DNA from 4 places in the Streptomyces sp. NPDC000348 genome. Region 1 is predicted to be linked to each of the others. Evidence: riboswitches for the same ligand, from Rfam matches in the RefSeq annotation. Region 1 holds a riboswitch; each other region holds the start of a gene.
What was found. A riboswitch is a leader RNA that binds a small molecule or an ion and turns the genes downstream of it on or off. The one in region 1 is predicted to bind cyclic di-AMP.

Region 1 (2,190 bases):
CGACGGCGACCAGCGAGCCGGTCTTGCCGCCGAGCACGTCGAGGTAGTGGTCGACCGGGTCGCGGCCGTCCTGCGGTCCCGCGGTCTCCAGGATCTGCCCGGTGACCAGCCGCTCGAACGCCTCGGCCTGCACCCGCACGGCCTCCGGTCCGAGGTCGGCCAGGATGTGCGAGGCCCGCGCGAAGAGGAAGTCGCCGGTGAGGACCGCGACGGAGTTGCCCCAGCGGGCGTTCGCGCTGTCGACCCCGCGCCGCACCTCGGCCTCGTCCATCACGTCGTCGTGGTACAGCGTGGCCAGGTGGGTGAGCTCCACGACCACGGCCGAGGGCACGACACCGTGCGCGTAGGGGTCGCCGAACTGGGCGGCGAGCATCACGAGCAGCGGGCGGAACCGCTTGCCGCCGGCCCGCACCAGGTGCTGGGCGGCTCCCGTGATGAAGGGGACCTCACTCTTGGTGGCCTCGAGCAGTCCTTCCTCGACAGCCGTCATCCCGGCCTGGACATCGGCTTCCAGAGCCTGGTCCCGCACGCTCAGCCCGAACGGCCCGACGACGGTCACGAGGGGTCTCCTGTCTGCTGGTGTCCACTGGCGGTTACACGGAATGTCGATAGGTCGCTGCCATCACTCAAGTCAGCGTATCCGGTCACGTTTCGATCACCGCCAGCGCCCGGGGTTACCGGCAGGGCGGCACGGAATCAAGGGCGGAGCGCTTTTGATCGTTTGATAACAACGGACATTCTCAGACTTTCCCGGACGTAGTAATCCACTCCTCGACCCGGCCCCCGACCCGCCTCCCGGGTCGCGGTTCACCGCGCGCACCATCCTGCCCCTCCCGGCGTCCGATTTGCCGCAAATACTGAGCGAATTCCGCTTGGCGATAAATGCGCTCACAGGCAATCCCCAGTGAAGTGGCTCACGCGCGAACCGATACCCCCACCACGGGCCGCCACCCGCCTTCTCCCCCTCCGCGACACGGAGTTGACCCTTGGCACTCGCAAAGGATCAAGTGCCTCAAAACCCCCATTGCAAGATCAAACGGCGCCTTGTGTGATTCCCGCACTTGTTCCCGACATGTGCTCTCGCATACGTTCCCGGCCTGCCGGGTGGACGCCTAATCCTGCCGCCGCCCGCATCAACCGACGACGATCACTCAGCACGGCAGGAGTGGGGGACCCAGGTAGGCCGCCGGGCCGGACACGCGCCGGAACGGCTAGGGGTGAAGCCATGCCCGCAGGGGCACGGCCGGGCACTCTCCCGCCCGAACCCGACAGCTCACCTCGCAGGCGTAGGAGAGGAACCCAGACATGCCTGCTTACGGTCAGCACCGCCGCCGCCTCGCCCGTTCCCTCGCCGTCGCCGGCGTCGCCGTGGTCGCCCTGCCGCTGTTCGGCGCGACCAGCGCCTCCGCGGCCACCACCGAGCCGACGACGACCGCCGCCACCTCCGTGACGGCGTACCCGGACAACCTCGACGGCTGGATCCGCGAGGCGCTGGACGTCATGGCGCAGAACGGCATCCCGGGCAGCTACGAGGGCATCCACCGCAACATCATGCGCGAGTCCTCCGGCAACCCGGCCGCCGTCAACAACTGGGACTCCAACGCCGCCGCCGGCACCCCGTCGAAGGGCCTGCTGCAGGTCATCGACCCGACCTTCCAGGCGTACCACGTGCCCGGCACCGCCTTCGACCCGTTCGACCCGGTCGCGAACATCGCGGCGGCCTGCAACTACGCCGCCGACCGCTACGGCTCCATCGACAACGTCTTCGGCGCGTACTGAGCCACCCGCTGGGGGGCGAGCGTCATCGCCCCGCCGAACAGTCGCTCGAGGACGACGGCCACGCCGTCGTCCTCGTTCGACGTGGTGACCTCGTCCGCCACCGCCTTCAGTTCGGGATGCGCGTTGGCCATGGCGACGCCGTGGGCCGCCCAGTCGAACATGGGGATGTCGTTCGGCATGTCACCGAAGGCGATCGTCCGCTCCGGGCTCAGCCCCAGGTGTTCGGCGGCGAGCGCCAGCCCGGTCGCCTTGGTCACCCCGCACGGCTGGAGCTCCACGGTGCCCGGCCCCGACATGGTGACCGTGGCCAGTGAGCCGACCACCGACCGGGCCGCCGACGCCAACGCGTCGTCGGACAGGTCCGGGTGGCGCAGCAGCACCTTGCTGATCGGCCGGTCCCAGAGCTGCCCG
Region 2 (2,190 bases), on a different contig from region 1:
CCTCACCGCTGGTGAGTCCCGCCGAGGTGCGCAGCGCGCGCAGTTCGGCGCCCAGTTTCCGGCGGCGCACCGCGGGACCGTGCTGCATGGGCTTCTCCTTACTCCTTCCGAGTCGCCCGGATACGGTCTCCCGTCGCAGAGTTCACCGCTTTGAGCGACAGATATATGCATATCTTGGTGGATCGCCGTCCTGCGCCGTGCGGTGATGGCAGTCTGGCGGCGAAGCACCAGTGCGGGACCGTACTCGAACCTTCCGCTCCGTGTCGGACCGCGGGCCCGTGGGAAAGGGACGACGTCGCCATGGCAGACCATCTGGAAGCATCCGTCACTCTGCCGAGCGATCCCGCCTCGGTCTCGGCCGCCCGCGCCCACGTGGTGGGCGTGCTGGAGGAATGGGGCATGCCGGCGGGCGCGGAACTGTGCGACACCGTCCGGCTGATCGTCTCCGAACTCGCCACCAACGCGGTGCAGCACACGTTCGGGCAGTCGCCCACGTTCACCGTGGACGTCGTCCTGGTCCGTGACGAGCGGGTGCACATCGGTGTCACGGACAGCCACCCCCGGTTCCCCAGGCGGCTGCCCGCGGCGGTCCAGCAGGACAACGGCCGCGGGCTGGTCATCATCCGCTGGCTGACCGCGGAGTGCGGCGGCAGGCTCAGGATCCGCCCCACGCGTGAGGGCGGCAAGACCGTGTCGGTCGAACTCCCGTGGACCGTCCGGGCCGCCGGAGCGGTCACGGCGGCCGGACAGCAGGAGCAGTAGTCGGGCGGCGGGCGGCGGTGCCCCGGGGCACCGCCGCCCCCGCGGTCACCTCACCCGGCCGTACCAGACACTGCGGGTCCAGATCTTCTGCAGGCGCACCACGTCCCCGGTCTTCGGGGCGTGCCAGATCTTGCCCTTACCCGCGTAGATGCCGACGTGGTAGACGTAACTGCCCGAATGGAAGAACACCAGGTCCCCCGCCCTGCGGCTCTGGGCGGAGATGTGGCGCGTCTTGTTGTACTGCTGGGCGGCGGTGCGCGGCAGCTTCTTGCCCGCCTTCTTGAACGAGTACAGCGTCAGGCCCGAGCAGTCGAACCGGTGCGGCCCGGTGGCGCCCCACTGGTAGGGCGAGCCCTTCTTGGAGGCGGCGATGTTCAGCGCCTTGGCGGCCGGGCTCGCGGCGGCCGCCTCCGAGGCGGCTCCGGGGACCACGAGGGAGCCGCCCACGGCGGCCAGGGTGAGGGCCGAGGCCGTGCCGGCCCGGGCCATGAGAGACGGGACACGATTGAGCGCAGTCATGCGCAACCCTTCGTCAGCCGCCTGTGAAGGATGACCTGTCGGATTCGGGCTGGCGAAGTGGCCCGGCCGCACATGTGCGGCTTCACCCCAAGGGCTGCTCGGAACTGACGTCCCGGCGGCCCGTCGTGCTTGGGTCCTCCACTCCTGCCGATCCACTCCTGTCGACCGGTCATCCGGGCGGCGGCAGGACTCGGCGTCCGCCCGGATCGCCCCGCCGCGGCGGCGGGGTCTTGTCGTCAGTCAGGGATCTTGGCTCATGACGCAATCGAAATCCCAACGGAACGTGGGATTTGTGTTGTTACTCACCACTCACCCGTTCGGGTGGACACCTCCTTGTTCGGGTCCTCGCCGAGAGCTCGGGGAGCCCCGGACCAGGGGTGAAAAGCACCGTTCCGGCTGTGCGGTACGCGCGTTGCGCAACCGAGAGGGCCCGAAAACAGCAGGTTCGTCTACGCCGGACGGGGGTACGCCGTTTGGTCCGTTTCAACCCCGGCCGCGGCGCACCACCGGCCGGGGACGCCGTCCGGACCCCGCGGGTCTCAACTGCCGGGGTCCGGCGGCAGTGTGACCCGGGCCGTGCGCCGTTCGCCGTCCAGCACCCGCAGGGCCCGGGCCAGCGTGCCGGAGTGCAGTTCGGTCTCGCCGCGCCGGTGCATCAGGGTCAGCGCGTCGCGCAGCGCGACGGCCGTGCCGACCAGTGCCTGGGCCGCGCGCAGTCCGCGATAGGTGTCACCGTCCAGGGCCGGGTTGATCCGGCCGAGCAGGTCGACGGCCTCGAGGTAACGGTCGATCAGTTCGGCCTCCGCGCGGGTCAGCGCGGGCAGCGGCGGCAGCTCCGGTGGCGGCATCCGCGGCTCACCTCGCGCCGGAGGCGGGGGACGCGCCCCGGCGGCTGGGCACGATCCGGTC
Region 3 (2,190 bases), on a different contig from region 1:
CCCGGCCCCTACCAGGGCGGCCGGCTGCGGCTGGTCGAGAGCCGCCCGGTGGGCGACGTCGTCCTGATGCGCTACGAGCCCACCGCCCCCGGCACCGGCCCGCTGCCCTCCGCCGCCGACCACCACTGGCTGGCCCTCGCCTGCGAGCTGGCCGCCGAGTGCCCGCCCTCCGCGACGGCGTTCAGCGTGGGCGCGGTCGTGGTGGCCGCCGACGGTACGGAGCTGGCGCGCGGCCACTCCCGGGAGGGCGGCGACCCGGTGGTGCACGCGGAGGAGGCCGCGCTCGCCAAGGCCGATCCCACGGACCCCCGGCTCGTCACCGCCACCGTGTACTCCAGCCTGGAGCCCTGCGCCCGCCGCGCGTCCCGGCCGGCACCCTGTGCCCGGCTGATCCTGGACGCGGGCGTACGGCGGGTGGTCACGGCCTGGCGCGAGCCGGACACGTTCGTGGCGGGCGCCGACGGCAGCGCGGTACTGGCGGCCGGGGGCGCCACCGTGGTCGTCCTGCCGGAGCACGAGGACCGGGCCAAGGCGCCGAACGGACATCTGCTCGGCCGCTGAACCGGGGCCGGCGATCATGGGTGTGCGCCATGTCCTGCGGATGACGTACACTGGTCTTACCGACGCGGGGTGGAGCAGCTCGGTAGCTCGCTGGGCTCATAACCCAGAGGTCGCAGGTTCAAATCCTGTCCCCGCTACTGAAGGCCGAGGGCCGGAATCCAAAGGATTCCGGCCCTCGGTGTTTTCCGCTCCCCCTTCCCGACCAACGGTCTCACCCAGAGTGAGCGATCCACCCCGCAGCGCATAACGACTGACGAACGGTCAGAAGTGATCCGTCACCTGAGGTGCGGTCAACTCGCCCGTTTTTGACCGCTCGTGGCACTTAAGTCCACGCGGAAATCGTTAAAGATCAAGAGGAACGGCTTGGAATCAGGCCCTCGCGTCTATTAACGTTCGATAACGCAGCGCGGTCGTCCCAGCCGTCACAGACGTCGGCTCCGTGCGCACGCGCCGAATCCCGCAAGGGAACCGGGGAACCACCACCATGGGGTGAATCGCGTGGATACCGCCGTGGCACCACGGCTCGTATACGCGCGTAGGAGACCTTCCCGCTCCGAACCCGTCAGCTAACCCGGTAGGCGAAGACGGAAGGAAAGGAGCACGCCCACGTGGCGTCCAACCCGCCTGCCCCCGAGGCCCCGTTCAAACCGAGCGACACCTTCGCCTACGGCGGCGTCCGCACCGACGAGGGCCCCTTCGAGGAGTGGAACCCCACCGCGGATTCCGTTCGCCCCGTACGCGGCCGGCACCGCGTCTCCAAGCAGCGCGGCGGAGGACTCGCCCGCAGCTCCACCGTCCTGGGCGTCGGCGTCATAGCGGCCGTCGGCGCCGGCGGCATGGCCAGCGCCCAGACCGGCAAGCCGCCGGTTTCGATCTCCATGCCCGACCTCCCCAACGTGGGTTCCCTCATCTCCGACGAGGAAACCACCCCCGAGGGATCGTCCACCCCCCTCAGCACCCTCGGCATGACCGCCGCCGACACCGAGCAGGGCGCCGCCGACGCCGGCGAGGCGCTGCGCGCCCGGATCATGGCGCAGGTCGAGCAGCAGCAGGACCAGGCCGAGAGCAAGGCGCAGGCCGAGGCCGTCGCCGCCGCCGAGAAGGCGGCCGCCGAGGCCGCCGCCGAGGCGGAGAAGGAGGCCGAGGCCAAGGCCAAGGCCGCCAAGGAGAAGGCGGAGGAGGAGGCCAGGAAGAAGGCCGAGGCCGAGCGCCTCGCCGAGCTGGCCAAGCAGTACGCGCTGCCGACCTCCTCGTACACCATCACCTCGACCTTCGGCCAGGCCGGCGCCTACTGGTCCTCCGGCCAGCACACCGGCCTCGACTTCGCCGCCCCCACGGGCACGCTGATCAAGGCGGTCCACACCGGCACGATCACCTCCGCCGGCTGGGACGGCTCCTACGGCTACAAGACCGTGCTCACGCTCGACGACGGCACCGAGATCTGGTACGCCCACCAGTCCTCCATCAGCGTCAGCGTCGGCCAGAAGGTCAGCACCGGCGACGTGATCGGCCGCGTCGGCTCCACCGGCAACTCCACCGGGGCCCACCTCCACCTGGAGGTCCACACCGGCGGCTCCTCCACGGGCATCGACCCGATGGCCTGGCTGCGCGACAAGGGCCTCAACCCCT
Region 4 (2,190 bases), on a different contig from region 1:
TCGTGATCGTGGACCGTCCCGGCGCCGTCCAGACGCAGCTGCTGATCGGCCGTGTCGGCCCCGACCGGCACGACCGCGTGTGGCCCGCGCAGGTGCTCGGCACGTACTGCCTGGGCGGCACCCTCACCTCCCGCCTGGACCGCGTGCTGCGCGAGGAGAAGGGATACACCTACGGCGTACGGGCGTTCGGGCAGGTCCTCAGGTCCGCCCCGGACGGTACCGGCGCGGCGATGCTGGCCATCAGCGGCTCCGTCGACACCCCGAACACCGGCCCCGCCCTCGACGACCTGTGGACCGTGCTGCGCACGCTCGCCGCGGAGGGGCTCACCGACGACGAGCGCGACGTCGCCGTGCAGAACCTCGTGGGTGTGGCGCCGCTCAAGTACGAGACCGCCGCGGCCGTCGCGAGCACCCTGGCCGACCAGGTCGAGCAGCACCTGCCCGACCACTACCAGGCCGACCTGTACCGGCAGTTGGCCGCGACCGGCACCGTGGAGGCCACCGCGGCCGTGGTGAACGCCTTCCCGGTGGACCGCCTGGTGACGATCCTCGTCGGCGACGCGGCGCAGATCAAGGCGCCCGTCGAGGCGCTCGGGATCGGTGAAGTCACCGTCGTGACGGCCGAGTAGCGAGCCGCGGAGGACGCGCGCGGGGCCCCGGTGACACGGAAGTCACCGGGGCCCTCTTATGCCCGAATCGGGGCGGAAGTTGCCTGTCTGCCCTGTGGGATGCGCTACAAAAACCGGGATTCGTTTGAGGATGGGGAGACGGCCCGCTTAGCGTCATGCGGGCTGTTCGTCGGGCAGTGCGCCGCACCCGCGGCACCGGACAGCCATCGCCGAGTCCCCGTACGGCGCGAGCCAGGGGAGCCGGGGACCCTCCGCAGTCCCTGGGGTGAATCGGGCGCCCGCGCGTGTCGCGAGGGGGTCCGTAGGAGACCTTCCTGCTCCGAACCCGTCAGCTAACCCGGTAGGCGAGAGGGAAGGAAAGGACCAGCCTGTACATGGCGTTCACCCGCGCCCCGGGCAAGCACCGTCGTCCCAGCCGGATGCAGCGCGGCACCGCCCGCGCGGCGGGCGTCGCGGCGCTCACCACCACCGGCGTCGTCGGCTCCCTCTCGGCCCCCGCGCTCGCCGCCGAGCCCGCCGCCGCACAGACCGGCCTCACGCCCGTCGTCACCCTGGGAGACGCGGTCGCCGACCGGATCGACGCCCAGGCGGCCGCCCAGCACGAGGCCGCCCGGGAGGCGGCCGAGGCCGCCGCGCGGAAGGCCGCGGAGGAGACCGCGCGCGAGAGGGCCGCGGAGGAGGCCGAGAAGGCCCGTGCGGAGCAGGAGCGCGCCGCGCGGGAGGCCGAGCGCAAGCGCCTCAACACCTTCGTCTCCCCGATCGCCGGCTCGTACGTCTCGACCGGTTACCAGGCCGGCAGCTCGCTGTGGTCCTCCGGCAGCCACACCGGTGTCGACTTCCACGCCGCGACCGGCACCCCCGTCCAGTCGGTCGGCATCGGCACCGTGGTCGAGGCCGGCTGGGGCGGCGCGTACGGCAACCAGGTCGTCATCAGGATGAACGACGGCACGTACACCCAGTACGGTCACCTCTCCTCCATCGGTGTCTCGGTGGGCCAGCAGGTCGCCGCCGGACAGCAGATCGGTCTCTCCGGCGCCACTGGCAACGTCACGGGCGCGCATCTGCACTTCGAGGCCCGTACGACCGCCGAGTACGGCTCCGACCTCGACCCGGTCGCCTACCTCCGCGCGCACGGCGTCAGCCTCTGACCGGACCGACCCGCCCACTTCCCGGTGCCCCGGCTCCCCGAGCCGGGGCACCGGTGTTTCCGGGCGGCGCTTGTCCAAAAAATACGCCTGGATTCCGGCCCGCCGTCGTGAATTCCCGCTGATTGCAATAGAGTCACGGAACACACGTCAATCGTCGACGTTTCACGGGGATTAAGCCGGAGGTCCGTCATGCGTATTCCCGCGCACTCGGTGTGCACGGCGATCCGGGACGACATCGTCGCGGGTGTCTACGAGCGCGGCGGCCGGCTCACCGAGGAAGTCCTCGCCCGCCGTTACGGCGTCTCCCGGGTGCCCGTCCGGGAGGCGCTGCGCACGCTGGAGGCCGAGGGGTTCGTGGTGACCCGGCGGCACGCGGGCGCGTGCGTCGCGGAACCCACCGAGCAGGAGGCCGC

Region 2: it holds a riboswitch for cyclic di-AMP, as region 1 does, so the genes downstream of both, ACFY3N_RS29790 (C40 family peptidase) here and ACFY3N_RS26905 (transglycosylase SLT domain-containing protein) in region 1, are expected to answer to the same signal.
Region 3: it holds a riboswitch for cyclic di-AMP, as region 1 does, so the genes downstream of both, ACFY3N_RS35960 (M23 family metallopeptidase) here and ACFY3N_RS26905 (transglycosylase SLT domain-containing protein) in region 1, are expected to answer to the same signal.
Region 4: it holds a riboswitch for cyclic di-AMP, as region 1 does, so the genes downstream of both, ACFY3N_RS23780 (M23 family metallopeptidase) here and ACFY3N_RS26905 (transglycosylase SLT domain-containing protein) in region 1, are expected to answer to the same signal.

Annotation. Positions count from the first base shown of each region.
Region 1 is NZ_JBIAZD010000016.1:11,074-13,263, forward strand. It holds gene ACFY3N_RS26900 (polyprenyl synthetase family protein) at 1-559, opposite strand, end outside; cyclic di-AMP (ydaO/yuaA leader) riboswitch at 1,132-1,300, shown strand; gene ACFY3N_RS26905 (transglycosylase SLT domain-containing protein) at 1,306-1,779, shown strand; gene ACFY3N_RS26910 (HAD family hydrolase) at 1,743-2,190, opposite strand, start outside.
Region 2 is NZ_JBIAZD010000019.1:97,581-99,770, forward strand. It holds gene ACFY3N_RS29780 (helix-turn-helix domain-containing protein) at 1-88, opposite strand, end outside; gene ACFY3N_RS29785 (ATP-binding protein) at 301-762, shown strand; gene ACFY3N_RS29790 (C40 family peptidase) at 808-1,281, opposite strand; cyclic di-AMP (ydaO/yuaA leader) riboswitch at 1,285-1,487, opposite strand; gene ACFY3N_RS29795 (hypothetical protein) at 1,821-2,129, opposite strand; gene ACFY3N_RS29800 (ATP-dependent Clp protease proteolytic subunit) at 2,137-2,190, opposite strand, start outside.
Region 3 is NZ_JBIAZD010000040.1:14,874-17,063, reverse strand. It holds gene ACFY3N_RS35970 (dihydrofolate reductase family protein) at 1-561, shown strand, start outside; tRNA gene ACFY3N_RS35965 (tRNA-Met) at 625-698, shown strand; cyclic di-AMP (ydaO/yuaA leader) riboswitch at 1,000-1,157, shown strand; gene ACFY3N_RS35960 (M23 family metallopeptidase) at 1,170-2,190, shown strand, end outside.
Region 4 is NZ_JBIAZD010000012.1:138,887-141,076, reverse strand. It holds gene ACFY3N_RS23785 (M16 family metallopeptidase) at 1-629, shown strand, start outside; cyclic di-AMP (ydaO/yuaA leader) riboswitch at 827-991, shown strand; gene ACFY3N_RS23780 (M23 family metallopeptidase) at 1,004-1,777, shown strand; gene ACFY3N_RS23775 (GntR family transcriptional regulator) at 1,967-2,190, shown strand, end outside.